DNA from 2 places in the Clostridium sp. CM042 genome. Region 2 is predicted to be linked to the other one. Evidence: a T-box and tRNA genes for the amino acid it is inferred to sense, from the RefSeq annotation. Region 2 holds a T-box; the other holds one or more tRNA genes.
The links. A T-box is a leader RNA that pairs with one kind of tRNA and senses whether it is charged. The one in region 2 lies ahead of pheS (phenylalanine--tRNA ligase subunit alpha), so its partner is inferred to be a tRNA-Phe.
Positions count from the first base shown of each region.

Region 1 (16,994 bases), 1.1 Mb from region 2:
GATTTTTCTTCGGAAAATTCCACTTTGAGATGGACCCGCGGCGCATTAGCTAGTTGGTGAGGTAACGGCTCACCAAGGCGACGATGCGTAGCCGACCTGAGAGGGTGATCGGCCACATTGGAACTGAGACACGGTCCAGACTCCTACGGGAGGCAGCAGTGGGGAATATTGCGCAATGGGGGAAACCCTGACGCAGCAACGCCGCGTGAATGATGAAGGCCTTCGGGTTGTAAAGTTCTGTCTTCTGGGACGATAATGACGGTACCAGAGGAGGAAGCCACGGCTAACTACGTGCCAGCAGCCGCGGTAATACGTAGGTGGCAAGCGTTGTCCGGATTTACTGGGCGTAAAGGATGCGTAGGCGGACATTTAAGTCAGATGTGAAATACCCGAGCTTAACTTGGGTGCTGCATTTGAAACTGGGTGTCTAGAGTGCAGGAGAGGTAAGTGGAATTCCTAGTGTAGCGGTGAAATGCGTAGAGATTAGGAAGAACACCAGTGGCGAAGGCGACTTACTGGACTGTAACTGACGCTGAGGCATGAAAGCGTGGGGAGCAAACAGGATTAGATACCCTGGTAGTCCACGCCGTAAACGATGAATACTAGGTGTCGGGGGTCGAACCTCGGTGCCGCCGTTAACACATTAAGTATTCCGCCTGGGGAGTACGATCGCAAGATTAAAACTCAAAGGAATTGACGGGGGCCCGCACAAGCAGCGGAGCATGTGGTTTAATTCGAAGCAACGCGAAGAACCTTACCTAGACTTGACATCCCCTGCATAACCCAGAGATGGGTGAAGTCCTTCGGGACAGGGTGACAGGTGGTGCATGGTTGTCGTCAGCTCGTGTCGTGAGATGTTGGGTTAAGTCCCGCAACGAGCGCAACCCTTATCATTAGTTGCTACCATTAAGTTGAGCACTCTAGTGAGACTGCCCGGGTTAACCGGGAGGAAGGTGGGGATGACGTCAAATCATCATGCCCCTTATGTCTAGGGCTACACACGTGCTACAATGGTGAGTACAAAGAGATGCAAGACCGCAAGGTGGAGCCAAACTCAAAAACTCATCCCAGTTCGGATTGTAGGCTGCAACTCGCCTACATGAAGCCGGAGTTGCTAGTAATCGCGAATCAGCATGTCGCGGTGAATACGTTCCCGGGCCTTGTACACACCGCCCGTCACACCATGAGAGTTGGTAACACCCGAAGTCCGTGAGGTAACCGTAAGGAGCCAGCGGCCGAAGGTGGGATTGATGATTGGGGTGAAGTCGTAACAAGGTAGCCGTAGGAGAACCTGCGGCTGGATCACCTCCTTTCTAGGGAGTAGATGTATTGACTTCGGTCGATGCAATATCTATTGTAATTAATCGTACCTAGTTCTCTGTTTAATTTTGAGAGACTAATTTTAGTTAACTCTTAGGAGTTAGCTAATTAATAGTTTTTCTTAAAATGTTCTTTGAAAATTGCACAGTGAAAAAAGTTGTTTTAAAAAAATTAAAACTATGAAAATAGTTTATGAATTGATTTAATACAATTTCGCAAAATTAATATAACCGTCTATGTAAATAGACAGAATCAAGGTCAAGCTACAAAGGGCGCATGGCGAATGCCTTGGCACTAGGAGCCGAAGAAGGACGCGTTAAGCTGCGATAAGCTTTGGGTAGGCGCAAATAGCCTGTGATCCAAAGATTTCCGAATGGGGGAACCCACATAGTAACAACTATGTACTGCATACTGAATAAATAGGTATGCAGAGGTAGACCCGGGGAACTGAAACATCTAAGTACCCGGAGGAAGAGAAAGAAATATCGATTTCCTAAGTAGCGGCGAGCGAAAGGGAAAGAGCCCAAACCCAGGTCTTTGACCTGGGGGTTGAGGATAGATCATAAATACTGCAATTCCTTAATTGAAGATAGCTGGAAAGCTGCTCCGCAGAAGGTAATAGGCCTGTAAATGAAAAGGAAAAACAGTCAGATCTAATCCAGAGTACCACGAGACACGTGAAACCTTGTGGGAAGCTGGGAGGACCACCTCCCAAGGCTAAATACTACCTAGTGACCGATAGTGAAGAAGTACCGTGAGGGAAAGGTGAAAAGAACCCCGGAAGGGGAGTGAAATAGAACCTGAAACCGTGTGCCTACAACCGGTCGAAGCACTTTATATGTGTGACGGCGTGCTTTTTGTAGAACGAGCCAACGAGTTACGATATGTAGCAAGGTTAAGTACTTAAGGTACGGAGCCGAAGGGAAACCAAGTCTGAATAGGGCGTTGTGAACGCAAGTTCACGAAGTTGCATGTCGTAGACCCGAAACCGGGTGACCTATCCATGGCCAGGATGAAGCGGAAGTAAAATTCCGTGGAGGTCCGAACCACGTTGGTGTTGAAAAACCATGGGATGAGCTGTGGATAGCGGAGAAATTCCAATCGAACTCGGAGATAGCTGGTTCTCCTCGAAATAGCTTTAGGGCTAGCGTCGATTAATTGAGTAATGGAGGTAGAGCACTGAATGGGCTAGGGGCTGACAACAGTTACTGAACCCTATCAAACTCCGAATGCCATATACTTTTATTTCGGCAGTCAGACTGCGAATGATAAGATCCGTAGTCAAAAGGGAAACAGCCCAGACCATCAGCTAAGGTCCCAAAGTGTAAGTTAAGTGGAAAAGGATGTGGGATTTCTAAGACAACTAGGATGTTGGCTCAGAAGCAGCCACTCATTTAAAGAGTGCGTAATAGCTCACTAGTCAAGAGATCCTGCGCCGAAGATGTCCGGGGCTAAAACTTACCACCGAAGCTATGGGTGTACACAATTGTGTACGCGGTAGAGGAGCTTTCTGTACTGGCTGAAGTCATACCGTAAGGAGTGGTGGACGGTACAGAAGTGAGAATGTTGGCATGAGTAGCGAGAGTTAAGTGAGAATCTTAACGGTCGAAAACCTAAGGTTTCCTGAGGAAGGCTCGTCCTCTCAGGGTTAGTCGGGACCTAAGCCGAGGCCGAAAGGCGTAGGTGATGGACAATCGGTTGATATTCCGATACCACCAATGGACGTTATTAGAAATGGGATGACGCAGGAGGATAAGATGTGCACACTATTGGATGTGTGTCTAAGCATTTAGGCGGAGCAAGCAGGCAAATCCGTTTGCTCTTAACGCTGAGATGTGATGGGGAAGGGAATTTATTCCCGAAGTATCTGATTCCACGCTGCCAAGAAAAGTCTCTATCGAGGATATTGGTGCCCGTACCGCAAACCGACACAGGTAGGTGAGGAGAGAATCCTAAGACCATCGGAAGAATTGTTGTTAAGGAACTCGGCAAATTGACCCCGTAACTTCGGGAGAAGGGGTGCCTACGTAAGTAGGTCGCAGAGAATAGGCCCAAGCAACTGTTTAGCAAAAACACAGGTCTCTGCTAAAGCGAAAGCTGATGTATAGGGGCTGACGCCTGCCCGGTGCTGGAAGGTTAAGGGGATTACTTAGCGCAAGCGAAGGTATGAACTTAAGCCCCAGTAAACGGCGGCCGTAACTATAACGGTCCTAAGGTAGCGAAATTCCTTGTCGGGTAAGTTCCGACCCGCACGAATGGCGTAATGATTTGGGCACTGTCTCAACAACACATCCGGCGAAATTGTAGTGCAAGTGAAGATGCTTGCTACCCGCGATTGGACGGAAAGACCCCGTAGAGCTTTACTGTAGCTTAGCATTGAATTTCGGTATTGTCTGTACAGGATAGGTGGGAGACTGAGAAACATGGGCGTCAGCCTGTGTGGAGTCATCCTTGGGATACCACCCTGACAGTACTGAGGTTCTAACTGGAGGCCATGAATCTGGTCACAGGACATTGTTAGGTGGGCAGTTTGACTGGGGCGGTCGCCTCCAAAAAAGTAACGGAGGCGCCCAAAGGTTCCCTCAGCGCGGTTGGAAATCGCGCGAAGAGTGCAAAGGCAGAAGGGAGCCTGACTGCGACACTTACAAGTGGAGCAGGGACGAAAGTCGGGCTTAGTGATCCGGTGGTACCTCGTGGGAGGGCCATCGCTCAACGGATAAAAGCTACCTCGGGGATAACAGGCTGATCTCCCCCAAGAGTCCACATCGACGGGGAGGTTTGGCACCTCGATGTCGGCTCGTCGCATCCTGGGGCTGAAGTAGGTCCCAAGGGTTGGGCTGTTCGCCCATTAAAGCGGCACGCGAGCTGGGTTCAGAACGTCGTGAGACAGTTCGGTCCCTATCCGTCGCGGGCGTAGGAAATTTGAAGGGAGCTGTCCTTAGTACGAGAGGACCGGGATGGACAAACCTCTGGTGCACCAGTTGTCACGCCAGTGGCATCGCTGGGTAGCTATGTTTGGAAGGGATAAACGCTGAAAGCATCTAAGCGTGAAGCCCACCCTAAGATGAGATTTCCCATAACGCGTGTTTTTAACACAAGTTAGTAAGACTCCTGGAAGACCACCAGGTTGATAGGTTAGAGGTGTAAGCATGGTAACATGTTCAGCTGACTAATACTAATAAGTCGAGGGCTTGACCTAAATAATTAAAAGTAAAGCGAAGCTTCGAGCGTAAGCGAGAAGACTAAATCACTGTGCAATTTTCAGAGAATATTTATATTCTCAATCTGGTGATTATGGCATGAAGGTAACACCCGTTCCCATACCGAACACGAAGGTTAAGCTTCAATGCGCCGATGGTACTGCAGGGGTGACCTTGTGGAAGAGTAGGTTGTCGCCAGGTAAGAAAAGAACCGCTAAGTATAACTTAGCGGTTTTTATTTTGGTTAAAAATATAAATTCAGGTTGTTTACAAACCCAGTATAATTTTTTTATTATACTGGGTTTTTTACATGCAATTATCCGGTAGCATTTTGAGTTATGGATAAATCTAAAATAACAACTATGTTCTTAGTTAGAAAATCAAAAAAACTTAAAGATAGCAGGCTAGCTATCTTTTTCATATTCTGCACTGCTGCTGTAAGCAGACACTGCTCTTGCACATTTTCTAATCCACGCATATGGCAATAGCGAAGCCCATGTAGTTGTTTTGAATCTGCGAAGCTTCGCTCTATAGTTTCTTTTCTTCTTCTATATATATTTCTGCCTTTATCTGTTCTGGTGAACTTTACCAACATATTCTTTATATCCTTCTCTTGTTATCGTTTTATAATGTAAAGCCCTTAAGTCAGGGCATACGTAACTTTAACATATTGGAATTTATTTTTTGTGTACATTCCTTTTGTATGTGGAGACCTACGGTATCCCATTACAGATTTTAATTCCCTCTCATATAGTTCTTTACATATAATATTTGTAGCATAACCAGCATCTGCACCAACATATTTTGTATTAAAATTAAACTTTTTTATTTGCACATCTAATCTATCGATATAAGGATCAACATCATTTATGTTTCCAGGAGTAACATACACATCAGTAATTATATTATGTCTGCTATCGACAGTTCTGTGATCTAAATATGAGAAGCCTTCCGGCTTGCCATCTCTCATCATATATCCACTGTCATTACGTTATAGAAATGAATTTTGAAATGACAAACTTTGCAGTGATGTAAAGCTGAAATCTAAGAAGTCAGCAGACGTCATAGTAGCATAAGCTTCATGAATCTTATGTGAAGGACTGAACGATAGGAGGTTTTGAAACTTTGAAAAACACAAAGAAATGTGATAACAGCAGACGACTTCATGATGAAGGTTACCTACAAAAGGATAGAGTGGAACTCGAAGAGTATGTAGGAGCGCCGAGCATTTCATTGACGATAGAAAAGCGACAGAACGCCGAAAATAAATACACCAATGGATTGTTTGAAAGGATTATTGACAGAAACAACTTAAATCAAGCATTTAAGAAAGTTAAAGCCAATAAAGGTAGTCATGGAGTTGATGGTATGAAAGTAGATGAACTTCTACAATAACTAAGAGAAAATGGCGCCAGCCTTCGGCAATCACTATTGGAAGGTAGTTATAAACCTAATCCAGTAAGGCGGGTAGAAATACCTAAGCCTGATGGAAAGAAACGACCACTAGGAATACCAACAGCTGTAGACCGAGTAATACAACAAGCTATCGCTCAAGTTTTAAATCCAATATTTGAAGAGAAATTTTCAGATAATAGTTATGGATTTAGACCGAACAGAAGTGCACACCAAGCAATTCAAAAATGCAAAGAATACATGGATAAAGGTTACAAGTGGGCAGTAGATATTGATTTGGAGAAATACTTCGATACTGTAAATCATGATAAATTAATAGGCTTGCTTTATAAAGAAGTAAAAGATGTTAGGGTAATAGCCCTTATAAGAAAATATCTTCAAGCAGGAGTAATGGAAAGAGGCATTTTTAATACCTCTCAAAAAGGTGAAATGGGAATAAGAGTACATCCAAATTCTGTTGAGAAACTTAAATGCAAGCTTAAAGAAATAACAGGAAGAGGTAATGCTATGAGTATGGAACTTCGTGCTATTAAACTAAGACAAGTTATAGTTGGATGGGTAAACTATTTTAAATTAGCAGACATGAAAAGTACACTTAAAACCTTAGATGAGTGGCTAAGAAGAAGAATTCGCTTATGCTATTGGAAACAATGGAAGAGTATTAAAACAAAACATGATAATCTCAAAAGGCTTGGTATTGATGAATACAAAGCTTGGGAATATGCGAATACAAGAAAAGGCTATTGGAGAATATCCCATAGCCCTATCTTAGCAAGAACTTTAACTAATAAACATCTTAAAGAACAAGGGTTTATATCATTAACGGGAAAATTTATGATTAGGTAATTCTTATTGAACCGCCGTGTACCGAACGGTACGCACGGTGGTGTGAGAGGTCGCTAAATAAATTAATTATTTAGCTCCTACTCGATTGTTTGTCAACAGTCTGTTTATTTTGGTTAAAAATATAAATTCATTTTCAACTAAATTAAAATTTACATACTGTACTTAAAACTTTACCTATGCTATCATGAATTACTAAATTTGCTTGTTTGTCATAAGGGGTAGAAGACTTGTTAATAAGAATTAAATTATTTCCTCTAAAATATTTTATGAGATTTGCAGCGGGATATACCACAAGAGAAGTTCCACCCACAATCAGTGTATCAGCAATACTTATTGCTTTAATAGAACAGTTTAAGACATCTATATCTAAACTTTCTTCATAAAGAACTACATCTGGTTTAATAATACCACCACAGACATTACATTTAGGAACTATGGGTTTACTATTTAACATATAATTCAAGTTAAAAAAATTATTACATTCCATGCAGTAATTTTTATGTATAGATCCATGAAGTTCATATACATTTTTGGAACCTGCCATTTGATGCAAACCATCAATATTTTGAGTGATTACAGCTTTTAATTTATTCTTTTTTTCTAGTTTAGATAATGCAATATGTGCATCATTGGGAATTGCATCTGCAAAAATCATATTAGATTTATAAAATTTAAAAAAGTCCTCGGTATGATTTACAAAAAAAGAATGACTTAAAATAACTTCAGGAGGAAATTTCAAATCATTTTCTAGTTTATATAAACCCTTTGCAGAACGGAAATCAGGAATACAACTTTCTGTAGATACGCCTGCACCTCCAAAAAAAACTATATTAGTAGTATTTTTTATAATTGTTTTTAATAATTCATAACACATAACCTCAACTCCTTAACTATAGTATAACAGTCTAAAAAAAGTTAGTTGTTATTAATAAGAAAATAAAATATAATAGGAGAATTCAAAATTTATAAATATAGTAAAAAACTATATACTTATCCTAGTGTATCAATATGTGATATTGTTAGAATTAATAGTGAATAGCGGAGATAAATGAGAATAAATTGAATATATGAACCATAATTCAAATATACAATTATTTTATTATGGTAAAATAATTCTTGTCGCTGAAAGACAGTGACGGTAGATACGAATAACAAATTGGTCTTTGAAAATTAAACAGAGAAATAGGTAAAGATAGCGAAATAATATTTCGTTAAACCAGTTAATTACTTTAGTATAAAGTAAAATTTAGTCGTAAGACTAAAAGTATGTAATGAGCTTGCTAACCAGCTTAACAGTTGGCGCAGATTAATCATTTCAACTAAAAAAGTGTAAACTTTTAAATTGAGAGTTTGATCCTGGCTCAGGACGAACGCTGGCGGCGTGCCTAACACATGCAAGTCGAGCGATGATTCGTCTCCTTCGGGAGACGTTGATTAGCGGCGGACGGGTGAGTAACACGTGGGTAACCTGCCTCAAAGAGGGGAATAGCCTCCCGAAAGGGAGATTAATACCGCATAATATGTTTTGGTCGCATGATCGAAACATCAAAGGATTTTTCTTCGGAAAATTCCACTTTGAGATGGACCCGCGGCGCATTAGCTAGTTGGTGAGGTAACGGCTCACCAAGGCGACGATGCGTAGCCGACCTGAGAGGGTGATCGGCCACATTGGAACTGAGACACGGTCCAGACTCCTACGGGAGGCAGCAGTGGGGAATATTGCGCAATGGGGGAAACCCTGACGCAGCAACGCCGCGTGAATGATGAAGGCCTTCGGGTTGTAAAGTTCTGTCTTCTGGGACGATAATGACGGTACCAGAGGAGGAAGCCACGGCTAACTACGTGCCAGCAGCCGCGGTAATACGTAGGTGGCAAGCGTTGTCCGGATTTACTGGGCGTAAAGGATGCGTAGGCGGACATTTAAGTCAGATGTGAAATACCCGAGCTTAACTTGGGTGCTGCATTTGAAACTGGGTGTCTAGAGTGCAGGAGAGGTAAGTGGAATTCCTAGTGTAGCGGTGAAATGCGTAGAGATTAGGAAGAACACCAGTGGCGAAGGCGACTTACTGGACTGTAACTGACGCTGAGGCATGAAAGCGTGGGGAGCAAACAGGATTAGATACCCTGGTAGTCCACGCCGTAAACGATGAATACTAGGTGTCGGGGGTCGAACCTCGGTGCCGCCGTTAACACATTAAGTATTCCGCCTGGGGAGTACGATCGCAAGATTAAAACTCAAAGGAATTGACGGGGGCCCGCACAAGCAGCGGAGCATGTGGTTTAATTCGAAGCAACGCGAAGAACCTTACCTAGACTTGACATCCCCTGCATAACCCAGAGATGGGTGAAGTCCTTCGGGACAGGGTGACAGGTGGTGCATGGTTGTCGTCAGCTCGTGTCGTGAGATGTTGGGTTAAGTCCCGCAACGAGCGCAACCCTTATCATTAGTTGCTACCATTAAGTTGAGCACTCTAGTGAGACTGCCCGGGTTAACCGGGAGGAAGGTGGGGATGACGTCAAATCATCATGCCCCTTATGTCTAGGGCTACACACGTGCTACAATGGTGAGTACAAAGAGATGCAAGACCGCAAGGTGGAGCCAAACTCAAAAACTCATCCCAGTTCGGATTGTAGGCTGCAACTCGCCTACATGAAGCCGGAGTTGCTAGTAATCGCGAATCAGCATGTCGCGGTGAATACGTTCCCGGGCCTTGTACACACCGCCCGTCACACCATGAGAGTTGGTAACACCCGAAGTCCGTGAGGTAACCGTAAGGAGCCAGCGGCCGAAGGTGGGATTGATGATTGGGGTGAAGTCGTAACAAGGTAGCCGTAGGAGAACCTGCGGCTGGATCACCTCCTTTCTAGGGAGTAGATGTATTGACTTCGGTCGATGCAATATCTATTGTAATTAATCGTACCTAGTTCTCTGTTTAATTTTGAGAGACTAATTTTAGTTAACTCTTAGGAGTTAGCTAATTAATAGTTTTTCTTAAAATGTTCTTTGAAAATTGCACAGTGAAAAAAGTTGTTTTAAAAAAATTAAAACTATGAAAATAGTTTATGAATTGATTTAATACAATTTCGCAAAATTAATATAACCGTCTATGTAAATAGACAGAATCAAGGTCAAGCTACAAAGGGCGCATGGCGAATGCCTTGGCACTAGGAGCCGAAGAAGGACGCGTTAAGCTGCGATAAGCTTTGGGTAGGCGCAAATAGCCTGTGATCCAAAGATTTCCGAATGGGGGAACCCACATAGTAACAACTATGTACTGCATACTGAATAAATAGGTATGCAGAGGTAGACCCGGGGAACTGAAACATCTAAGTACCCGGAGGAAGAGAAAGAAATATCGATTTCCTAAGTAGCGGCGAGCGAAAGGGAAAGAGCCCAAACCCAGGTCTTTGACCTGGGGGTTGAGGATAGATCATAAATACTGCAATTCCTTAATTGAAGATAGCTGGAAAGCTGCTCCGCAGAAGGTAATAGGCCTGTAAATGAAAAGGAAAAACAGTCAGATCTAATCCAGAGTACCACGAGACACGTGAAACCTTGTGGGAAGCTGGGAGGACCACCTCCCAAGGCTAAATACTACCTAGTGACCGATAGTGAAGAAGTACCGTGAGGGAAAGGTGAAAAGAACCCCGGAAGGGGAGTGAAATAGAACCTGAAACCGTGTGCCTACAACCGGTCGAAGCACTTTATATGTGTGACGGCGTGCTTTTTGTAGAACGAGCCAACGAGTTACGATATGTAGCAAGGTTAAGTACTTAAGGTACGGAGCCGAAGGGAAACCAAGTCTGAATAGGGCGTTGTGAACGCAAGTTCACGAAGTTGCATGTCGTAGACCCGAAACCGGGTGACCTATCCATGGCCAGGATGAAGCGGAAGTAAAATTCCGTGGAGGTCCGAACCACGTTGGTGTTGAAAAACCATGGGATGAGCTGTGGATAGCGGAGAAATTCCAATCGAACTCGGAGATAGCTGGTTCTCCTCGAAATAGCTTTAGGGCTAGCGTCGATTAATTGAGTAATGGAGGTAGAGCACTGAATGGGCTAGGGGCTGACAACAGTTACTGAACCCTATCAAACTCCGAATGCCATATACTTTTATTTCGGCAGTCAGACTGCGAATGATAAGATCCGTAGTCAAAAGGGAAACAGCCCAGACCATCAGCTAAGGTCCCAAAGTGTAAGTTAAGTGGAAAAGGATGTGGGATTTCTAAGACAACTAGGATGTTGGCTCAGAAGCAGCCACTCATTTAAAGAGTGCGTAATAGCTCACTAGTCAAGAGATCCTGCGCCGAAGATGTCCGGGGCTAAAACTTACCACCGAAGCTATGGGTGTACACAATTGTGTACGCGGTAGAGGAGCTTTCTGTACTGGCTGAAGTCATACCGTAAGGAGTGGTGGACGGTACAGAAGTGAGAATGTTGGCATGAGTAGCGAGAGTTAAGTGAGAATCTTAACGGTCGAAAACCTAAGGTTTCCTGAGGAAGGCTCGTCCTCTCAGGGTTAGTCGGGACCTAAGCCGAGGCCGAAAGGCGTAGGTGATGGACAATCGGTTGATATTCCGATACCACCAATGGACGTTATTAGAAATGGGATGACGCAGGAGGATAAGATGTGCACACTATTGGATGTGTGTCTAAGCATTTAGGCGGAGCAAGCAGGCAAATCCGTTTGCTCTTAACGCTGAGATGTGATGGGGAAGGGAATTTATTCCCGAAGTATCTGATTCCACGCTGCCAAGAAAAGTCTCTATCGAGGATATTGGTGCCCGTACCGCAAACCGACACAGGTAGGTGAGGAGAGAATCCTAAGACCATCGGAAGAATTGTTGTTAAGGAACTCGGCAAATTGACCCCGTAACTTCGGGAGAAGGGGTGCCTACGTAAGTAGGTCGCAGAGAATAGGCCCAAGCAACTGTTTAGCAAAAACACAGGTCTCTGCTAAAGCGAAAGCTGATGTATAGGGGCTGACGCCTGCCCGGTGCTGGAAGGTTAAGGGGATTACTTAGCGCAAGCGAAGGTATGAACTTAAGCCCCAGTAAACGGCGGCCGTAACTATAACGGTCCTAAGGTAGCGAAATTCCTTGTCGGGTAAGTTCCGACCCGCACGAATGGCGTAATGATTTGGGCACTGTCTCAACAACACATCCGGCGAAATTGTAGTGCAAGTGAAGATGCTTGCTACCCGCGATTGGACGGAAAGACCCCGTAGAGCTTTACTGTAGCTTAGCATTGAATTTCGGTATTGTCTGTACAGGATAGGTGGGAGACTGAGAAACATGGGCGTCAGCCTGTGTGGAGTCATCCTTGGGATACCACCCTGACAGTACTGAGGTTCTAACTGGAGGCCATGAATCTGGTCACAGGACATTGTTAGGTGGGCAGTTTGACTGGGGCGGTCGCCTCCAAAAAAGTAACGGAGGCGCCCAAAGGTTCCCTCAGCGCGGTTGGAAATCGCGCGAAGAGTGCAAAGGCAGAAGGGAGCCTGACTGCGACACTTACAAGTGGAGCAGGGACGAAAGTCGGGCTTAGTGATCCGGTGGTACCTCGTGGGAGGGCCATCGCTCAACGGATAAAAGCTACCTCGGGGATAACAGGCTGATCTCCCCCAAGAGTCCACATCGACGGGGAGGTTTGGCACCTCGATGTCGGCTCGTCGCATCCTGGGGCTGAAGTAGGTCCCAAGGGTTGGGCTGTTCGCCCATTAAAGCGGCACGCGAGCTGGGTTCAGAACGTCGTGAGACAGTTCGGTCCCTATCCGTCGCGGGCGTAGGAAATTTGAAGGGAGCTGTCCTTAGTACGAGAGGACCGGGATGGACAAACCTCTGGTGCACCAGTTGTCACGCCAGTGGCATCGCTGGGTAGCTATGTTTGGAAGGGATAAACGCTGAAAGCATCTAAGCGTGAAGCCCACCCTGAGATGAGATTTCCCATAACGCGTGTTTTTAACACAAGTTAGTAAGACTCCTGGAAGACCACCAGGTTGATAGGTTAGAGGTGTAAGCATGGTAACATGTTCAGCTGACTAATACTAATAAGTCGAGGGCTTGACCTAAATAAATAAAAAAGCGAATTCACTGTGCAATTTTCAGAGAATATTTATATTCTCAATCTGGTGATTATGGCATGAAGGTAACACCCGTTCCCATACCGAACACGAAGGTTAAGCTTCAATGCGCCGATGGTACTGCAGGGGTGACCTTGTGGAAGAGTAGGTTGTCGCCAGGTAAATGTGGCTGGATAGCTCAGTCGGTAGAGCAGAGGACTGAAAATCCTCGTGTCCCTGGTTCGATTCCTGGTCTAGCCACCAAGTTATGGCGCTATAGCCAAGCGGTAAGGTCAAGGTCTGCAAAACCTTTATTCCCCGGTTCAAATCCGGGTGGCGCCTCCAAAACACTTTGTAAATTTACAAAGTGTTTTTTTTGCGTCCAGTATGTTTCTGGAGCCAATATGCTGAAAAAAGCTATGTAACCTAATTAACGGAGGATTGTACAATAAATATTTGAACCTAATTACACGACGTCTACCTACTTGATTATTTTAGATATGCTCAGTTCATTTTTTTAGTAGATATAAATAAAATATCTATAATGTTTATTAAAATTAAGAAATATAGCGAAAAAGCTAGAAATATCTATATTGATGCATATGGATTAGTATAAACAATGTATATGGGCATATATTATGGTATACGCACTATAGTGAGCTTAGCACAAGTAGATTAATATATGAAATGCTAGTATAATCACATATGTTGGGCACAAAACTATGTATGCCTAGCACTTTTAATTGGTTTAGGGGGTCTGGCTTTCATGTATAAAGAGATGGTTCAAAGAAAAAAGTTTCCAGCTATAATATTGTTGTTTATTACATTAATTACATTTATATGCCTATCAGACGTATTACCTAAGGCAAGTATAGGCAGAATAAATATTAAAACGGTTGTAACTATGTTCTTTAATACACTAATGGTTGCTCTTTGTTATATTGAGTTCTCAAAATGTAAGGTTAAGTATAAGTATTCAATTGTAGCAGATCAATTCATTATTCATAAAATAAAAGGTGAAGAGGTTAAAATACTAGAAGATATTAAATTAAAGGATATAGATTATATTGGTAAATATAGAAACTATAGTGCAGATATTCATATTAGTAGCAGTAAAAAGTATATTTGTTCTACGTTTATTGGTAGTAAGTTTTGTTGTGTATATAAAGTAGGAGATAAATTTAAAAAGTTTTATTTTGAGCCTAGTGATGGTCTTATGAATAAAATTAAATTACTAAAAGAAAAATCATATTTTAAAAATAAATAATAGATTATAAGAAGTATAATTGAGTTAGGATTACACTTCTTTTTTATTGTAAAAATAACATACAAATTTTATTTGTATGTTATTTTAATTCAAGTGCAATTTCTTTTAATAAATCTTCTTTCTCAATAATGTCGAGGCCTGTTAAGGCAAGAGCTTCTGCAGCTTTTATCATATTATTTTTACAAAAATCTGTTTGAGTTTCTAGAGCAAACACGGGTGATGGGCAACTCATCGAGGAATCTTCTGTAATAGATATGGATGGATATATGCATGGAGTAATATGGCTTATAGAGCCTATTCCCAGGCCATATAGAGTATTTTTACAACAAGCAATATCGATGATGCCACATTCTTTTAAGTTGTGTGTAAATATTCTTGATAAAGATTTATTAGTCAAAAGTTCTTGTGAGGGCAATTCAAATATGCTTATTTCTCCAGTTATATTCATTATTTGAGACAGTGATTGAATAAAGTCTACAATAGTTTTTTCTAGAGATTTAGCTTCTTTTAGGCTAGGAGCTTTCAAATAAAATTTGACCTCTGATTCAGAAAATGCATTAAGGTATGAAGAGGCATTTTCTATAGAAATGGTATCAATAAAATAACTGTTGTCTAATCCTTTTAACAATTGACTTAATGTATTAAGTATAAATAAATAGGCATCTAAAGATGAAAAGTTACTAAGAATTTGATTGTTATTATTAATAGTTTGGTGACATTTAAGTTTAATTGGAATTGTAGCCATGGAGGTGCCGCTTTCCGCATTGCTTGTATCACAGTGAGGAGCAATAATAACATCCATATCATCAAAACATTTTTCCTTTGTTAAAGCTAATTCTGAGCCATTTGTGTACTCGCCTGGGCATCCTAATAGAATTACACTCCCACCGCTTTTAGATATTACTTTTGATAATCCTAAAGCTGCCGCAATAGAAATGCTAGCATTCACGTTATTACCAAAAATATGACCTACATTTTCAGTAGATGTGTATTTGCATATATAGCATATCTTAGGGTGGCCATTTCCATATTGAGCATAAAAAGAAGTAGGAATACTACAATAGTTTTCTTGTATTTCAAAATCATGAGATTTTAACATATTTATTATGTAAGAATAACATTTATATTCTTTATAACTCGTTTCTGGATTAGTATAAAGGTAATTTGATAAATTATGGATATCTTCTTTTATACTGCTTATATAACTTATAATTTCTTGTTTCATGCCTTTTCCCCTTTCAAAAGTTTAATACTTATTAACACATTTAGTATAACCAAAGGTACACAAATATATTGATAATAACAAATAAAATTTTATAGGTTCAAATATTAATTTTATATAGCTATTTATGGCATAAAATGTAGATAAATATATTTTAAATTATTATGTGGACAAAATAAGAAACCGTACTTAGTTGAATAAAATATAGTATAAGAGGCTATAATTTAGGTAGTTTTTAGTTAGCAAGTTTAAGGGGGAAATTATGAAAAAAGAAAAATGTATTATATGTAGAAAGCCTCTAAATGATGGTATAATAATAAATGGAATAGGAATTTGCAATAATTGCGAAGGAAGAATTATAGAATCAAAGGCTAATACTGATTTTTATGAATATTACAAGAACTGTATAAGAAAGACTTTGGTGCAGTTTATACCAAGAGGAGTGACTAAGGATTGTCAAGATTACCACTTGTAGATGGAGTGTTGAAATATATAAAAGAACAAAATGTTTCCTTTTGTACGCCAGGGCATAAGGGAGGGCTTGGTTTTTTTAAAACGATAAGGGGCAAGGAGCTTTACGAAAATTTTATAAAAGGGGACATTACTGAGGTTGATGGATTAGATAATCTTCACCATGCAGAAGGAATAATAAAAGAGTCTCAACAATTATTGAGTGAATACTATGGAAGTATTAAATCTTATTTTCTAGTGAATGGTAGTACTAGTGGAAATTTAGCTATGATTTTTTCATCCTTCAATGAGGGTGACAAAATCATTGTAGAGAGAAATTGTCATCGCTCGATATTTAATGCCATTATTATGAGAAAACTAAAGCCGGTATATATTAAAAATAAAATTCATTCAAAATATGATGTTCCTTTTCCTTTAGATAAGGAGCATTTTTGCACTTTAATTAATGAAAACAAAGATGCTAAAGGGATTATTGTTACCTACCCAAATTATTATGGTATATGCTTTGATTTACCATATATTATAGACATAGCTAGAAAATATAATATTAAGGTATTAGTAGATGCCGCTCATGGCGCGCATTTTGGTGCCAATAAGTTATTACCCGAAAACCCCTTGAAAATGGGTGCTAATATGGTAGTTATGAGTGCACATAAAACTCTACCTAGCCTAACTCAAACAGCTTTTTTACATGTGGGAAAAGACACGGACATTAGTAAGGTAGATTTCTATACAAGTGTGTTTTTAAGTACAAGTCCATCATATATGTTTTTGTGTTCAATGGATTATGCAAGATTTTATATTCAAGAGTATGGTGGGAATGGTTATGAAGAGTTAATTAAAATATGTAAGTTTAATAGAGATAGAATCAATAGATTAGGCAAATTTCACATTATAGGTCAAGAAGATTTACGTGATATATCAGAGAAGTATACTGAAGAAGATAATAAGTATACTATGGATTTAACTAGGTATATATTAAATGTACCTAAGGGGTATAGTGGACATAAGTTATTAGAATATTTAAGAATAAACAAAATTCAAGCTGAAATGAGTGATAGTAGAAATGTAGTTTTAATATTTTCTCCCTTTAATAATCAGCAAGATTTTGAAGAGTTATACATAGCTCTGAAAAACTGTGATATGAACACTTTAAAGGGGAAATATGTAGAATTAATAGATTATGGTATGCCA
Region 1 is NZ_CM143646.1:2,344,127-2,361,120, reverse strand. It holds rRNA gene ACWJJ7_RS11160 (16S ribosomal RNA) at 1-1,313, shown strand, start outside; rRNA gene ACWJJ7_RS11155 (23S ribosomal RNA) at 1,577-4,519, shown strand; rRNA gene rrf (5S ribosomal RNA) at 4,605-4,721, shown strand; partial or broken gene ACWJJ7_RS11145 (transposase) at 4,837-5,490, opposite strand; gene ACWJJ7_RS11140 (hypothetical protein) at 5,646-5,915, shown strand; gene ACWJJ7_RS11135 (reverse transcriptase domain-containing protein) at 5,952-6,779, shown strand; gene ACWJJ7_RS11130 (NAD-dependent protein deacylase) at 6,922-7,653, opposite strand; rRNA gene ACWJJ7_RS11125 (16S ribosomal RNA) at 8,118-9,643, shown strand; rRNA gene ACWJJ7_RS11120 (23S ribosomal RNA) at 9,907-12,849, shown strand; rRNA gene rrf (5S ribosomal RNA) at 12,906-13,022, shown strand; tRNA gene ACWJJ7_RS11110 (tRNA-Phe) at 13,029-13,104, shown strand; tRNA gene ACWJJ7_RS11105 (tRNA-Cys) at 13,111-13,185, shown strand; gene ACWJJ7_RS11100 (hypothetical protein) at 13,607-14,107, shown strand; gene ACWJJ7_RS11095 (zinc-binding metallopeptidase family protein) at 14,187-15,332, opposite strand; gene ACWJJ7_RS11090 (sigma factor G inhibitor Gin) at 15,592-15,804, shown strand; gene ACWJJ7_RS11085 (aminotransferase class I/II-fold pyridoxal phosphate-dependent enzyme) at 15,783-16,994, shown strand, end outside.
Region 1: it has a tRNA-Phe gene. The T-box ahead of pheS (phenylalanine--tRNA ligase subunit alpha) is inferred to sense a tRNA for this amino acid. The anticodon was not compared.

Region 2 (16,994 bases):
CAAGCTACAAAATGTTTTCCGCCTACATCTTTATACTGTGGACATTCATTTTTGCACCTTTCCATAGCATATTGACATCGGGTATGAAATTTACAGCCAGAGGGTGGGTTTGCCGGACTTGGTATGTCTCCCTTAAGAATAATTCTTTCTCTCTTTAATGTTGGATCTGGTAGAGGCACTGCGGATAACAATGCCTTTGTATATGGATGAAGAGGATTATTATACAATTCATTTTTTGATGCTAATTCCACCAAAGATCCTAGGTACATAACCCCTATTCTATGACTAATATGTTTTACTACACTTAAATCATGCGAAATAAATAAATATGAAAATCCCATTTTTTCTTGAAGATCACACATTAAATTAACTATTTGAGATTGAATGGACACATCTAGTGCTGATACAGGTTCATCCGCAACTATAAATTCAGGATTTAATATAAGAGCTCTTGCTATTCCTATTCTCTGCCTTTGACCACCTGAAAATTCATGTGGGTATCTTCTTATGTGATAAGGTGCAAGCCCACAAATCTCAAGCACCTCTTGAACTCTACCAGCAATTTCACTTTTAGGCAATAAACCATGGTCTAATAGTGCTTCTCCAACTATTTGTCCTACTGTAAGTCTTGGATTAAGAGAACTATATGGGTCTTGGAAGATTATTTGCATCTTAGGTCTTATCTTTCTTAAGTCTTTTTTTGATAAATCAAATATATCTTGATTTTGAAAATATACATCGCCATCTGTTTTGTTTATAAGCCTTAACATAGTTCTACCTACTGTAGTTTTACCACATCCTGATTCCCCAACCAAACCCAAGGTTTCTCCTTTATTTATATATAGTGACACCCCATCTACAGCTTTAACATAACCTACAGTCTTTTGAAGTATTCCCCCCCTAATAGGAAAATATGTTTTTAAATTCTCTACTCTAACTATTTCATCACACACTTACTTCCCCCCCTTACATTCCTTGCACTACTTGTATTATCCGTAGTACAAAACAGTTATTAGTTGTTTTGCTCATCATATAAAAAGCAGGCTACCTTATGTCCTTGCCTTATCTCGTAAGTAGGTGGTTGCTTCTTTCTACAAATATCCATAGCTTTCGGGCATCTTGCACAAAAATAACATTCTTCTGGCATATTAATTGGGTTTGGAACTTGTCCGGGTATTGAGTATAATCTATCTACATCTTTATCCAGTGAAGGTTTAGATTTCATTAATCCATCAGTATATGGATGCATTGGATTTTTAAATAACTCAATTACGGGTGCTTCTTCAATAACCTTACCAGCATACATTACTACTACATATTCTGCCATTTCAGCAATTACTCCAAGATCATGGGTGATTAACATTATTGAAGTATTAAGTTTTTTCTTTAAATCTTTCATAATATCCAGTATTTGCGCTTGAATTGTTACATCTAATGCAGTAGTTGGCTCATCTGCTATTAAGAGCTTTGGATTACAAGACACGGCCATTGCAATCATTGCCCTTTGGCGCATACCTCCACTAAGCTCATGAGGATAGCACTCCACTATGTCCTCTGCTCTTGGCACTCCAACTAGCTTTAACATTTCTACTGCTTTTTCCCTAGCCTTAGCTTTATTTAACTTTTGGTGGAGCATTATTACTTCTTCTATTTGATACCCTATAGTGAATATAGGATTTAATGAAGTCATAGGCTCTTGAAATATTACTGCTATGTCATTCCCCCTTATTTTTCTTATTTCATCGCCTTTAAGTTCTAAAATATTTTTATCTTCAAACAGAATTTCACCACCAACTATTTTTCCGGGTGGTGACGGAATTAATCTCATTATTGACATTGCCGTAACGCTTTTACCACAACCTGATTCTCCAACTACACCTATTATTTCACCTTCTCTAATATTAAAACTAACATCATCAACAGCTTTCACAATTCCATCTTCGGTGTAAAAATACGTTTTCAAATTTTTTATCTCTACTAAATTCTTACTCATAATACACCTCCTAAACCTTTAGTTTTGGATCGATAGCGTCGCGAAGTCCATCTCCAAATAAATTTATACCCATTACCGTTAAGAAGATGCATATACCAGGAGGCGCCCAAATCCAAGGTTCGAATTGTAATATATATGCATTGTTAACTGCCTGAACCATTTGACCCCAAGACGGCGTTGGAGGAGTAACTCCAAGTCCTAAAAAACTTAATGCTGATTCCGTTAGAATTGCACCACCTATACCTAAAGTAGCTGAAACTATAATAGACGCATAAGTATTGGGTAGTAGATGACTAAATATTTTTCTCCTATCCTTAAGTCCTAAAGCTTCTGCTGCCTGCATAAATTCCTGTTCCCTAAGGGATAGTATTTGACCACGAACAATACGACAAAGACCTGGCCATCCAAGTAATCCTATAATAAACATAACTACGTACATCCTATACTGTGGGGCAACTTTTAAATCTGACATTACAGCTGCCAGCATTATAAGTAGTGGCAAACCTGGAAAGCATAAGAATATATCAACTATTCTCATTATTATACTATCCACTATTCCACCATAAAAGCCTGCTATTCCTCCTAACATACTCCCAATTAGTACTTCAACAAATACAGCGAGTACTCCTACTGAAAGAGATATTCTACCTCCATACATCACTCTTACTAAAACATCCCTTCCCACATCATCGGTACCCAAAAGATGTTTAAAAGATGGTGAAGCTGATACATTGTATAAATCTATAGTTTCCATTTTATAAGGTGATATTAATGGACCAATTAACGCCATAAGCACCATAAACAAGAGTATATACATTCCAAATATAGCTAGTTTATTCTTTTTTAATCGTTTTCTTATTATCTTCCAAGGGCTTAAAATTTCTTCTTTTTTGATTTCATTAATTTTTGGGTTTACTTCTGCTTGCATTTTAGCACCTCCTATTTAAGCCTTATTCTCGGATCAACTACGGCATAAGTAACATCTGCAATTAAATTTCCAAACAAAGTTAACACTGCAAATAAGATATTTATTCCCATGAGCAATGGATAATCACGTCCACTTACTGCAGCAATTTCTATAGGTCCGATGCCAGGCCAGCCAAAAATGCTTTCTGTAATAAATGCTCCAGAAAATAATGCAGGAAGCCAAAATCCAAGTAAAGTAATAACAGGAATCATTCCATTTCTAAGGGCATGTTTATATATAACCACTTTTTCTTTAAGTCCTTTAGCTCTAGCAGTTCTTATATAATCTTGCCTTATTACCTCTAGCATACTTGATCTTGTATATCTCATAAGACCTGCTACACTACTTAAAGTAAGTACAATTAGCGGTAGTATCATATGACGAGCTACATCCAACCCATAGGAAATACCTGCTACTGTACTTCCAGCCGTGCTCATTCCAGAAACCGGAAGTATTTTAAGGTCTACAGCGAAAACTTTTATAAGAAGCATACCAAAAAAGAAGGAGGGCATAGAAATACCTATCAGGGCAAACACGGTGAAAAATCCATCAAATTTTGAGTACTGCTTAGTTGCAGAAACTACTCCGATTGGAATTGAAATTAATACACTTAGTATTAATGAGAGTATAGCTAGGTAAAATGTATTCCAAATATATGTGTTCATAACCTTTCCTACTGGCTGTTTAAAGTTAGTAGATTCGCCAAAATCCCTATGAAGTACTCCTCCAGCCCACCTAAGATATTGCTTATATGCTGGTAGATCTAGTCCCATTTGCTGTCTTAATTCTTGTTTTCTTTCTGGTGTTAAATGTGGATCCATTTTACCTGTTAATGCATCACCTGGTGCCAACTGTAATATTAAAAATATTACTATAGATACCCCTATTAAAACTGGTATCATTTGCAGTAATCTTCTAGTTATATACTGCCTCATGACAATCCTCCTTTATAAACTATGCTTGGCATACCCAAGCATAGTAAAATATAATTAAAGCATCATTTACCTATTTAGCTTTAGGTTCAATTAATTCTGCATCTGCAATTTGATAAGTAAAATTAATATATGGAGAGATACTTATGCCTTTAACTCTTGAACTTACAGCCCACATCATTTTACATTGATCTAACAAAACATATGGAGCTTCCTCCGTGAAAAGTTTTAACCACTTTTGATATAATACCTTTCTTTCTTTTATATCCGTAGTATTACGAGCATCTGCCATTAATTTTTCACTTTCTTTATTTACCCAATTTCCTGGATTGTATCCACCGAGCTCTGCTTGCTTTTCTGAGAATAATCCTGATGGATCTGGATCAATACTTAAAGTCCAAGACATATTATACATTTCAAATTTTTGTTCATCAAAAACCTTTGTACACAAAGTGTTAAATTCCATTAATTCAGGAATAACATCTATTCCTATAGCCTTCCAATTCTCTTTTACTATTGGAATTAACATTTCAACGTATTTACTTCCTTGATAAGTCATCCAATGGATTTGAAACTTTTTACCATCCTTATATCTAAAGCCATCTTCCTTTTTAATCCAACCAGATTCTTCTAATAATTTATTTGCTTTTTCAGGATTATATTCATACTTCTTTATATCATCAGTATATGCCCAAGAGACTTGCGATACTGGTGCATTACAAACATCAGCATAACCTTTATATCTAGCATCTATAAATCCTTTTCTATCTAACCCATAGGTAAGTGCTTGACGTACTCTCTTATCTTTTAATTTTTCATTTTTAAGGTTTAAACCTATAAATCCATATCCATTATCCGGAAAAAGTTGCATATCTAAGAATCCTGCACTCTTAAGCATTTGGATATTTTCTGGTGCAGTTGCAATTCTATCAATATCTACTTCGCCAGCGGATAGTGATTGAATATTGGTTTGAGCATTGGTAACTTTTAATATTAACTTATTAATCTTAGCCTCACCCTTCCAATAATCAGGGTTTTTCTCAAAATCAGCTTCTTGACCTGCTTTATATGATTTTAAAATATATGGACCACTACCCATTGGTTTTAAGAATGTTTTTTTTAATTTCTCTACATTACCCTTTTCAAATGTATAATAGTTCTTACACATAATTCCATAAATAAAATCAGAACTTAGCGCTGGTGCTTTAACATCTGTTAATGTAAATGAAATTGTATTGTCATCTATAACCTTTATGCCTTTAACAGTTTTAGCATCACCTTTATTGTATTCCTTATACCCAACCAATTTATCTACAGCGTCTGTTCTCGGTCCGTCATACTTTGGGTCACAAATAGCTGTATAAGTAAATTCCACGTCCTTTGCAGTTAATTCTTCTCCATTGCTAAATTTAATGCCTTTGTTTAAATGGAAGGTATAGGTTTTGCTATCCTTTGAAATCTCCCATTTCTTAGCTACTTTTTCTACAGGATTTCCTTTCGCATCATTTGTCAATAACCCTTCAAAAACTAATTGAGCAACATAACCATCATCTACTGAACTTTCATATATGGGATTAAATTTTCCTTCTGGTGCTGTAAATCCAACAATTAAAGTATCTTTTCTGTTTTTTGCTGTTTGTGTCACTTTTTCTGGATTTGAAGCCGCTATAACTTCTGATCCTTTTAAATCCTTCGCCGCTCCCCCAACATCACTTTTACCACAACCCGATAATACTAGAGTCATTGACATTGCTAAACTTAAACATCCAGCAATTCTTCTTTTCATTGCTTTCCCCCCTTTTTTATTTTATAAATACCTTTAAGATTTTGATATAATTTAATGAATATCATTAAATTATTACCCTTGGTGCTATAATCTTAGCGACCTAATAAATGTTGTTAAGCTATTAGGCTTTAATTTCGCTATCAATATAATTATATGATTTATAAGTATTTTAATATTACACTTTATCAAATTAAAGTTATTATGATATCTTTAACAACATTTCAGAAGGAAAGTCTCCCACTTATATAAGTAGAAGTTCCATACTATAGCAAAGAGGAAACTTCAGTGGGAATATAAATCTCCTTCTGAATTCGTTAATATTGCAGTACCGCAGGTAATGATTTAATATAAAAAAAGCCTCACAATTTTTTTTAAAAATTGTGAGGCTTTCATGAATATATCCAATATATCCTTCGGCATTAAAAAAATCGCCTTTCGGTGACAATCTAAACATATTTATTAAATATTTTTTATTTTTTACGTGAAGTTAAAAGTGGATTGTTTATTTTCTTTTGTTTAGCTAAACTAATTTGGTATTCTATCAACTTATTTTGTGAATCAATTATTTTGTACTTATAAGATTGAAGCTTAAATCTCATTTCTTTATTTTCTGTTTTTGTTCTTCTATTTTCTTCACTATAACTTTTACTAGTCTCTTGCATCACATCTAATTGTTGTTGCATCTCTATATTTTCTTGCTCTAAGGTTTTTACATATTCAGTTTTTTCCGTATTTTTACATCTATTAAGTAATTCCTGGTTATAGTCTTCCATATGATTTAACTGTTTTTTTAAACCTTCTAATTGATCATTCATTTCCTTATCATGTTTTTCTAAAGATTCACCCTTACTCGAAAGTTCCTTGCAAAGTAACTTACTTTTAAACATATCATCACCTAAATTTAAAGCAGTTAAAATCGCTGCTGAGGAAGTGCTAAGCTTTTCATTATTACCCATTATATTTTTTATCTTTTTATCAACATAGCTAGCTACCATATGTAAATATTCTTCTCTTTCATCACCTTTTAAATTATATTCAACACCATTTATCTTTATTGTCACAACGTTCATCTAAAACACCCTCTTAGACAGATTAGTTAAGCTTATTGTACCACAATATAACTGTTAATAAAACCAATTTTTTCAAATTATGCATACAAATAAAACAATTAATATAATGTCCACTTATTTCTTGAGATTGCATGAAATGATAAAACCCCCTTATTTCTAAGGGAGTTTCAATTTATTTACATTATCTAAGTTCAGCACCTAATTTATGCTCTAAAGATCTTAATATTTTTTCATGCACCTTGTTTACTTCTTCATCTGTTAATGTCTTGTCCGAGCGTCTATATACTATAGCATAGGCTATACTTTTCTTTCCTTCTGCTATTTGTTTACCCTTATACACGTCAAATAATTTAACACTTTCTAGAATATTTCCACCTTGCTTTACAATTATATCATCAATGTCTTGAACTAAAACCCTCTCATCAACTATAAGTGCAATATCCCTTGTTACAGCTGGAAATTTGGGAAGTGCTTTATATTTCTTATTTAAGTCAGCATATTTATATAACATATCTAAGTTTAATTCTGCTATATAACATCTTGGCTGCACTTCATAGTTCTCCGAAACACTCGGATGAATTTCTCCAACCACACCTATAAATTCTCTCTTTACATATAGGTTTGATGTTTTTCCTGGGTGATAAGTTGGATTTTCACTTTCTCTTTTAAATGATGTATTTTTCATTCCCAAAATATCTAACACATTTTCTACTACACCTTTTAAATCTAAATAATCAGCATTTCCGTACATTCCTATAGTTAATATATTTCTTTCCTCTGGAAGCTTATCTACATCTTCATTTGGTATATACACCTTACCTATTTCGAATAACCTAGCTTCTTCATTATTCCTTGAATAATTCCTTGATAAACATTCCATCATAGATGCTATAGTTGTAGTTCTCATTATACTATAATCTTCTCCTAAAGGATTTTTTATAGTAACTACTTTTCTTAATTCACTATCGCCAGGAACTAAAATTTTATTGAATATTTTAGGACTTACAAAAGAATAACTTATAGATTGATTAAGTGCACTGCCAATTAAAGAAAGCACTACTTTATCTTCTAATTTTTGCTTTTCACTTTTTCCACTCCTTGAGGTTTCACACTTAGGCATAGTTGATGGTATATTATCATACCCATACATTCTAGCTATTTCCTCTGCGACATCTTCTCTAATGTTAATATCAGACCTAAACGTAGGTACCTTTATAATTAAAAAATCACCTATTATTTCTGTAGCAAGTTCTAATCTATCAAGGTATATTTTCATATCTATCATAGATATATTAGTTCCTAAAAATTTATTAATCCAATTTGCATCTACTTCTAAAGTATGAGATTTAATTTTACTCGGATATACCTCAGTGCATCCGTCCATTATTTCACCCGCACCTAATTCTTCTATTAAATGACAAGCTCTATCCATTGCCATTTCAGCCATATTAGGATCTAAATCTTTTTCAAATTTAGAAGATGCATCAGTTCTTAAAGATAATTTCTTAGAAGCGAGTCTTATATTAACGCCATTAAAGTTTGCACTCTCAATTATTATGCTTGTGCTGTCATCTTTAATTTCTGAATTTAAGCCTCCCATAATGCCTGCAATGGCTATAGTTCTATCTCCATCTTTAATAGTTAAAATGCTTTCATCTAGATCTCTTTCTATCTCATCCAAAGTAATAAATTTTTCTCCGTTACTTGCTCTTTCTATCACTATATCATTAGTCGTAATTTGCCTAGCATCAAATGCATGCATAGGTTGACCAAGCTCTACCATAACAAAGTTTGTGATATCCACTATATTATTTATAGGTCTAATTTCTGCTTCTATAAGTCTTTCCTGCATCCATTGTGGAGAAGGCTCAATTTTTACATTTTTTATACCCTTTAACATATATCTTCTGCAAAGCTCATCATTAATATGAACCTTATAAATGTCTTCCACATTATCCTTGCAGGTAGCTTTATAATCCAGCGCTGGTTTTCTATACTGCGTGCCTAAAGTTGCAGCCGTTTCTCTAGCTATTCCTAGAATGCTTAAGCAATCTGCTCTGTTTGAAGTTATTTCAAAATCTATTAGTACACTTTGAAGATTTAATACTTCTTTTATGTCTTTTCCAACGATCGTATCGCTTGGAAGTATCATTAGTCCATCAACTGGTTCATCAACTGCAATTCCAAGTTCTTCCGCAGAGCAGAACATACCATTTGAAACTATTCCACGGAGTTTACCTTTTTTTATTTTTAATCCTCCATGTAGCGTTGATCCGTGAAGTGCTACTGGTACTATATCCTGTTCTTTCATATTAGTAGCTGCTGTAACGATTTGTATTGGTTCGTCTAATCCTATATTCACTTGACATATAACTAATTTCTCAGCATCCGGATGTTTTTCTATTTTTATTATTTTCCCTGTAACAACCTTCTCAATTTCAGCACCTGATATAATAACCTCTTCTACTTTTGAACCAGACATGGTTAACTTATCTCCAAGCACCTTTGGTGAAATATCTATATCTACATAATCTTTAAGCCATTTAACTGGAACTTTCATTTTATATCCTCCTAGAATTTGTATAGTATTAAATCATCTTCTGCGAAGCTGCATTATTATTTGTATTTTAGAATTGTTTTAAAAATCTCATATCACTTTCATAAAGTGCCCTAATATCATCTATTCCGTATTTTAACATTGTAATTCTATCAAGGCCAAATCCGAAAGCAAATCCGCTATAAACTTCTGGATCAATCCCACAATTTCTTAAAACGTCCGGATGAACCATGCCACAACCTAAAAGTTCTATCCAGCCGCTACCGCCGCAAACCTTGCAACCTTTACCATTGCACACAAAACAAGTGGCATCCATCTCAGCTGATGGTTCTGTAAACGGAAAATGATGTGGTCTAAACTTTGTTTCCATTTCGTCTCCGAACATTTTTTGCGTAAACAATTCTAGCGTCCCTTTTAAATCAGCAAAAGTAATTCCCTTATCTACTATAAGCCCCTCAATTTGATAAAATATTGGTGAATGAGTAGCATCTGCTGCATCCGATCTATAAACTTTACCTGGCGCTATCATTTTTATAGGCGGTTTTTGAAGTTCCATAGTTCTTATTTGTATTGGTGAAGTTTGGGTTCTTAAAACTATACTATCATTTATGTAAAAAGTATCTTGTTCACCTCTTGCCGGATGATTTTCAGGTATGTTTAATGCCTCAAAGTTATAATAATCCCTTTCTACCTCAGGGCCCTCTTCAATAACAAATCCCATAGATAAAAATATTTCATTAACTTTTTCAAGTGTTAACTCCAACGGATGTCTTTTACCTACTGTTTGTTTTTTCCCTGGCATAGATATATCTATAACTTCACTTTTCAGCTTCATTTCTTTTTCATTGTTTTTTAATGTATCTGAGGCTTTATCTATAAGCGTCTCTATGTCCTCTCTAACTTTATTTGCTAATTTACCAACAATTGGTCTTTCTTCATTTGATAACTGTCCCATGCCTCTTAATATTTGTGTCAATTCACCTTTTTTTCCCAAATATTTAACTCTGATATTTTCTAATTCTGTTTTAATATCAGCTCCTTTTAATTCTTCTAAAACTGCAGCTTTTATCGTTTCTAACTTTTCTTTCATAATGAATGCTCCTTTCATATTTTGATAATTCTTTATAAAACAAAAAAAACCGTCCCTAATGAAGGGACGGAAAATCCGCGTTACCACCCTAATTGACTAAAAATAGTCCTCTTAGATAAATTTATCGATTCTACCCGCCAACAGCTACTTTTTTTCACCATTAGAACTCCGGAGTGAACTTGGATATAAAAATTTCTTAATGAAGCTCTCAGTCTAAGGCTTCTTATCCCTGTAAGTATTTTTATATTTACTTTCTCCGTCACAGTTTATTATTAATTTATGGAAGTATATAAAATATTATAACCACAACTACAAAAAAATTCAACTATGAATTTTAAAATCATAAATTATTTTTCTGTCTTACGACTTCATACATCATAATTGATGCAGCTACAGCTGCATTTAAAGATTCTGCACCACCAGGCATAGGAATTTTAATTTTCAAATCACATATCTCATAAACTTCGGCACTTATTCCATTCCCTTCATTTCCAACTGATATAATAACTTTTTCTCTAAGATCTACATTATAGAAGTTTTTATCAGTATCCAATGAACTAGTAACTAGCTTAAATCCAGCACTTCTAAGCTTTTGCACCACTGATAAATCACTATCGTAAATAACGGGTATTTTAAAAATAGAACCCATTGTGGATCTTAAAGTTTTTTCATTATAAATATCTACAGTTCCTTTTGTAATTATAACTCCTAGTGCTCCCGCCGCATGAGCAGTTCTAATTATAGTTCCCATATTGCCTGGGTCTTGAATTTTATCAGCTAACATATAGAAGCCATGATCATATTTAATCTCTACCGGTTTATTTCTAACTGTAGCAATAATACCTTGCGGATTATCCGTATCGCAAATACTTTTAAATAAACTGTCACTAACACTATAAACTTTAGTATTCTTCTGTAGCTTGTTCTTCATACAAGAGTTTTCATATTTTAACTCTCCTCTAGCACTTATAAAAATATGCACCACTTCAAAACCAGAATCCAAAGCTTCTTCTACAAATCTGAAACCTTCAACTAAAAACATATTACTGTCTTTTCTATATTTCTTTTCTTTTAACTTTTTGGTATCTTTAATCAATAAATTATCCTTGCCTTGAATATGTTCCAAACTGAATGCCCCTTATTTAACTAGATTTTCCAACTTATTTAATTCTTCAATATTACCTATGGCAACAATAATATCACCTGGTTCAACAATATTATCAGCTGCCGGAGCAACATCAATATCATTGTTTCTTTTTATAGCCATTACATTTATACCATATTGAGCTCTTATATTTAATTCTCCCAAGGTTTTATTATGCCATTCTTCGGGGCTAATAACTTCAGCTATACTATAATCAGGAGATAATTCAATATAATCTAATATATTTGATGATACTAAATTATGAGCAACGCGTACACCCATATCTCTTTCTGGAAAAACTACTCTGTCTGCACCTATTTTATATAATACTTTAGCATGCAGGGCATTAGTCGCTTTTGTTATCACATATTTTACTCCTAATTCTTTGACTAAGAGTGTTGCCAAAATGCTAGATTGGATATTAGAACCGATACTAATAACTGCACAATCAAAATTACGAATTCCAAGAGCCCTTAAGCTATTTTCATCATTCGCATCAGCTTGAACTGCATGAGTTACATTATCCGAAATATTTTGAACTACATCTTCATCAAAATCAACTGCTAATACATCATTTCCCAAAGAATATAATGTTTCAGCAACGGACTCTCCAAATCTTCCGAGACCTATAACAATAAACTGTTTTTTACTCATTAACCCCACCCCTATCCAATTAAAATTTTGCCTTCTGGGTATTTTATATTTCCCGATTTACCTTTTTTATTTTTAGCTAATGCTAGTATTATAGTAAGTGGTCCAACTCTCCCAGCATACATGGTAAGTAATATTATTATCTTTCCTACAAATGTTAATTTTGTAGTTAACCCTAATGTTAAGCCAACTGTAGCAAATGCTGAAGTAGCCTCATACAAAAAGTACTCAAAAGGAATATTCGGATGCTCTGTAATAGATAATATCATAGTAACTGCTATAACAATGGTTAGTGAAATAAGAGATACTGCAAACGCTTTATACACAACTTCTTTGCTTATGCGCTTTTGAAATATTTCAGTGTCTTCTCGTCCACAAACCACAGACACTATAGTCATAAAAATCACAATGGCAGTAGCCGTTTTTATTCCGCCAGCCGTTGATCCAGGCGATCCTCCAATAAACATTAAAATTATTGTCAAAAACTTTCCCGCTGTGGTCATTTTATCGAGTGGTATAGAATTAAACCCAGCTGTTCTTGGAGAAACTGATGCAAAAACTGAAGATAAAAACTTACCCTTAATAGACATTCCTTGCATAGTGTCAGCATTATTCATCTCAAAAATATACATAAATATTGCCCCTAAAACAACCAAGGCTATCGTCGAATAAATAACTATTCTAGAATGGAGTGACAATCTTTTTATTCCCTTGCAATTATAAATTTCTACCCAAACATAAAATCCTAACCCACCTATTATTATTAATGCTGCAATTGTTAATATTACTACAGAATTATTAGCATAAGCAGTAACACTATTAAAGTTTCCCATCAAATCAAACCCAGCATTGCAGAACGCAGACACCGAATGAAACACACTATAATAAATTCCTTTGGCGATTCCAAATTTAGGAATAAATTGCGTTGAGAATAACACCGCACCTGCTGTCTGAACATAAATTGTAAATATCAATACATATCTGACCATTTTCACTAACCCTTGTAATGAGTTTACATTCATAGCTTCCTGCATCACTAGTCTTTCCTTTAATGTTATTCTTTTACCTAAAACTAAAAAAACTAAAGTAGCTACAGACATAAATCCAAGTCCACCTGTTTCTATAAGTAACATTATCACTGTTTTCCCAAAATATGTCCAATATGTTCCCGTGTCTAGTACTACAAGTCCCGTAACACACACAGCAGATGTAGAGGTAAATATACAATCTATAAAAGGCGTAATTTCACCACTTTGAGAAGCTATAGGTAGACTTAGTAGTATAGCCCCTATGACTATGACTATAGCAAACCCTAATGCAAGTATCCGAACAGGAGTATATATGCTTTTCTTTTTAAGATTTTCAATATCTAATTTCAAATTATTCACCTCTAAATTTTCAACTATGATGTTTTACTAATTATATCACTTTACATATCTTTGTCAAAAATGCAATAAAAAATGCAGCCGTATGGCTACATTTTTGAATAAATAATTTTTATGCTTGTAATTGTTTTTTTGCAACTTCTACTAATTCAGCAAAAGCTTTTGGATCATTTATAGCAATTTCGGAAAGCATCTTTCTGTTAATATCTATGCCTGAAAGTTTCATTCCATTCATGAATCTTGAATATGAAAGGTCATTTAACCTTGTAGCAGCATTGATTCTAGCTATCCAAAGTTTTCTGAAATCTCTTTTCTTTAATTTTCTTCCAATATAACCATTTCTAAGTGCTCTCATTACTGCTTCATTAGCTGTTTTAAATAACTTACTTCTACCACCATAGTAGCCTTTTGCAAGCTTTAATACTTTTTTATGGTTTTTACGAGAGTTAACTGCCCTCTTAATTCTTGCCATTTAATATACCTCCTAATCACCATTCAATTATAAGTATGGTAACAATTTCTTCATCGCTTTTATTTGAGTTGTTGAAACGTATGCTGTTTTTCTAAGGTTTCTTTTTCTTTTTGGACTTTTCTTTGTTAATATGTGGCTTGTAAAAGCTTTAGCTCTTTTTAACTTACCTGTTCCTGTTTTCTTAAATCTTTTTGCTGCGCCTCTATGTGTTTTCATTTTAGGCATAATAAAATTCCTCCTCTCGGTTATGCTTTTTTGGGAGCTAAAATCATTATCATATTTCTTCCCTCTTGTCTCGCTGGTTTTTCAACAATATAAACATCACCGATTTTTTCTACAAAAGATTTTAATATCTTATGTCCTACTTTTGAGTTTTCAATTTCTCTACCTCTAAATCTTACGGTTATCTTTACCTTATCTTCATCTAACAAGAACTTTTTAGCATTACTAGCCTTAATTGCAATGTCATGATCTTCTATTGTTGCACTTAATCGTATTTCCTTAAGATTAACAACTTTTTGTTTCTTTTTAGCTTCTTTTTCTTTTTTCTGTTGTTCATAGATAAACTTACCAAAATCCATTATTCTACATACTGGTGGTTTTGCAGTAGGAGACATCATAACTAAATCTAAATCTTTCTCTTCCGCAAGATTCAACGCATCTTTAGTATTCAAAATACCTAATGCAGAACCATCAGCTCCAATAACTCTTATTTCTCTAACTCTTATTTCTTCATTCATCATGAAATCTTTGCTTTTACTAATAATTTTCACCTCCTAAGTGCATTTAGATGATTTTACGATATTTAAACAATTAAAAGGACGGCAAAATGCCGTCCCTAATAGTAACAAATTTAAATTACTAATTAACCTAACTAGCATTACTGTTAGGTGAGAAACGGCTGTTTCTTCTTGTAAAAGATAATTCTATTATATTAAAATATTTTTTATATTTTCATTCACAACAATTTAAAGTATACTATCTAAGTATTTGTTTGTCAATACTTTTTTATTTGTTTTATTCACATATAAATATATAAGCTTCTTCAAATAGACAACAAATCAATATGCCTTACTACCATACAAGAGTTTCTTTTTTTATCTCTTCACATTTAACACATTTATCACAATAATGAACTCTATCTGCAAAAACCTTACTTATTGTTTGTATTAGTTCTTTATTTTTACAATGTTCTACACAGTGTATAATTACTTTTTTAGGAGCATTAGTTATCATAGTGCTAATTATAAGTTCTTCTCGGTTTTCTTTTGAATCAAATTTAACATCCGGTAACTCCATCATCATATTTCCTAGTAAATCATTACCTCCTTCATCCGTTAAACGATAATTTCCGTTTTTTTCAATTAGAATGTTAATTTCATCTACCTTACTATCCTGAACATCAACAAAGTATTTAAGCAATTTTATAAACTCATTATATTCTTTCTCTACCATATACTCTTCCACAACTTTATCTACTATGCACTCTAAATCTCCCTTTAGTTCTTTTGTCCTGAAGGTTAAAAATCCACTTATATTAATTTGATTATTATCTTCTATACATTTAGTTATCTTATCAAGAATACCATTTTTCCTATTCATACAATATACCCCATTAGGCCCAGATATAGTCCCTTCACTAATCAAGTATTCTTGTATCCTAGGTTTAACTTGTTCTATTTCATCATATTGCAGAAAAAAATAAGATTCATCTAAAAAATTTTTGAGTCCTTTTTTACAAAATTCCATTACAACTATTTTATATAACATGTTTGCAACCTGCAAATTAAATGTTTTGATGCTACTATCGCTTAAGTTGTCATCACTGCAAAAAAACTTTACTATGTGAGTATCCTCTATTATATTTTCCGCTATGCCTGAAATTACTTTTTTATCTTCAAAACGCTTCTTAATATCTTTAATTTCATCAATAATGCATTCCATACTCCTATTATATACAATAGTTAATAAAAGCATTTCGCACACTCCTTTCTCACTAAGATAGTATGTGTGTAATATTAATGTATATGCAAAATAGATTAAACAATTATCGACATATTGCAATTTGTGATAGCTTTGTGTTATAAAATAAACATAAGAAAATAAATATTAAATAGGAGTATTGTAATGAAAAATATTATTGTTGATTTTAGAATTCATAATGAAGAAAAGGAATATTTAGTTTCTAGAGGATATAACTTGCTTATTTGCCCTCCTAGTAACCTTTTATACGAGGCTGTATGTGGTCACCCTGATATGCTTATACATATTTTAGGCAATGATATTATAGTTCATAAAGATATGGATAATGAATTTATACAGAGCTTAGTTTTGCTAAATTATAAAGTTTATAAATCAAATTCACCTTTAAATGATAAATACCCTTATAATATATGTCTCAATTCATTAAGCCTAGGCAATCTTTTTGTGCACTCAGTTAATTTTACTGACACTAATCTTTTGTCACTATTAAAAAACAGAAAATTAATAAATGTTAAGCAAGGTTATACAAAATGTTCTACTTGCATAGTAAATGATCACGCAATCATAACTAGTGATGTTTCTATTGCTAAGGCTTTAAGCCTTGAAAAAATAGATATTTTATTAATCCCACCTGGTGATATTATCCTTCCTGGGCTTAACTACGGTTTTATAGGTGGTGCAACAGGCCTTATCGAAGACAATGTCTTAGCTTTTTATGGTCACTTAGATCATTATTTGTATGGGAAAGAAGTATTAAAATTTTTAAATAAGCATAAGGTAGAACCCGTATTTTTGAGAAATGGAAAACTAATCGATAGAGGTAGTATTTTTAGGGTCTAAAAAATCCAAAATATACAGAAATAAAAAAGTAGCCTAACTGCTGGAATATCAGCATTTAGACTACTTTTTATTGTTTTGGAGGCGCCACCCGGATTTGAACCGGGGAATAAAGGTTTTGCAGACC
Region 2 is NZ_CM143646.1:3,436,055-3,453,048, reverse strand. It holds gene ACWJJ7_RS16485 (ABC transporter ATP-binding protein) at 1-953, opposite strand, end outside; gene ACWJJ7_RS16480 (ABC transporter ATP-binding protein) at 1,013-1,993, opposite strand; gene opp4C (oligopeptide ABC transporter permease) at 2,004-2,921, opposite strand; gene ACWJJ7_RS16470 (ABC transporter permease) at 2,933-3,895, opposite strand; gene ACWJJ7_RS16465 (ABC transporter substrate-binding protein) at 3,966-5,678, opposite strand; gene ACWJJ7_RS16460 (cell division protein ZapA) at 6,149-6,748, opposite strand; gene pheT (phenylalanine--tRNA ligase subunit beta) at 6,930-9,308, opposite strand; gene pheS (phenylalanine--tRNA ligase subunit alpha) at 9,376-10,395, opposite strand; T-box leader at 10,455-10,667, opposite strand; gene ACWJJ7_RS16445 (TrmH family RNA methyltransferase) at 10,736-11,521, opposite strand; gene ACWJJ7_RS16440 (potassium channel family protein) at 11,534-12,193, opposite strand; gene ACWJJ7_RS16435 (TrkH family potassium uptake protein) at 12,205-13,569, opposite strand; gene rplT (50S ribosomal protein L20) at 13,688-14,047, opposite strand; gene rpmI (50S ribosomal protein L35) at 14,075-14,272, opposite strand; gene infC (translation initiation factor IF-3) at 14,293-14,820, opposite strand; ribosomal protein L20 leader region at 14,855-14,966, opposite strand; gene ytxC (putative sporulation protein YtxC) at 15,122-16,024, opposite strand; gene ACWJJ7_RS16410 (DUF6873 family GME fold protein) at 16,175-16,870, shown strand; tRNA gene ACWJJ7_RS16405 (tRNA-Cys) at 16,947-16,994, opposite strand, start outside.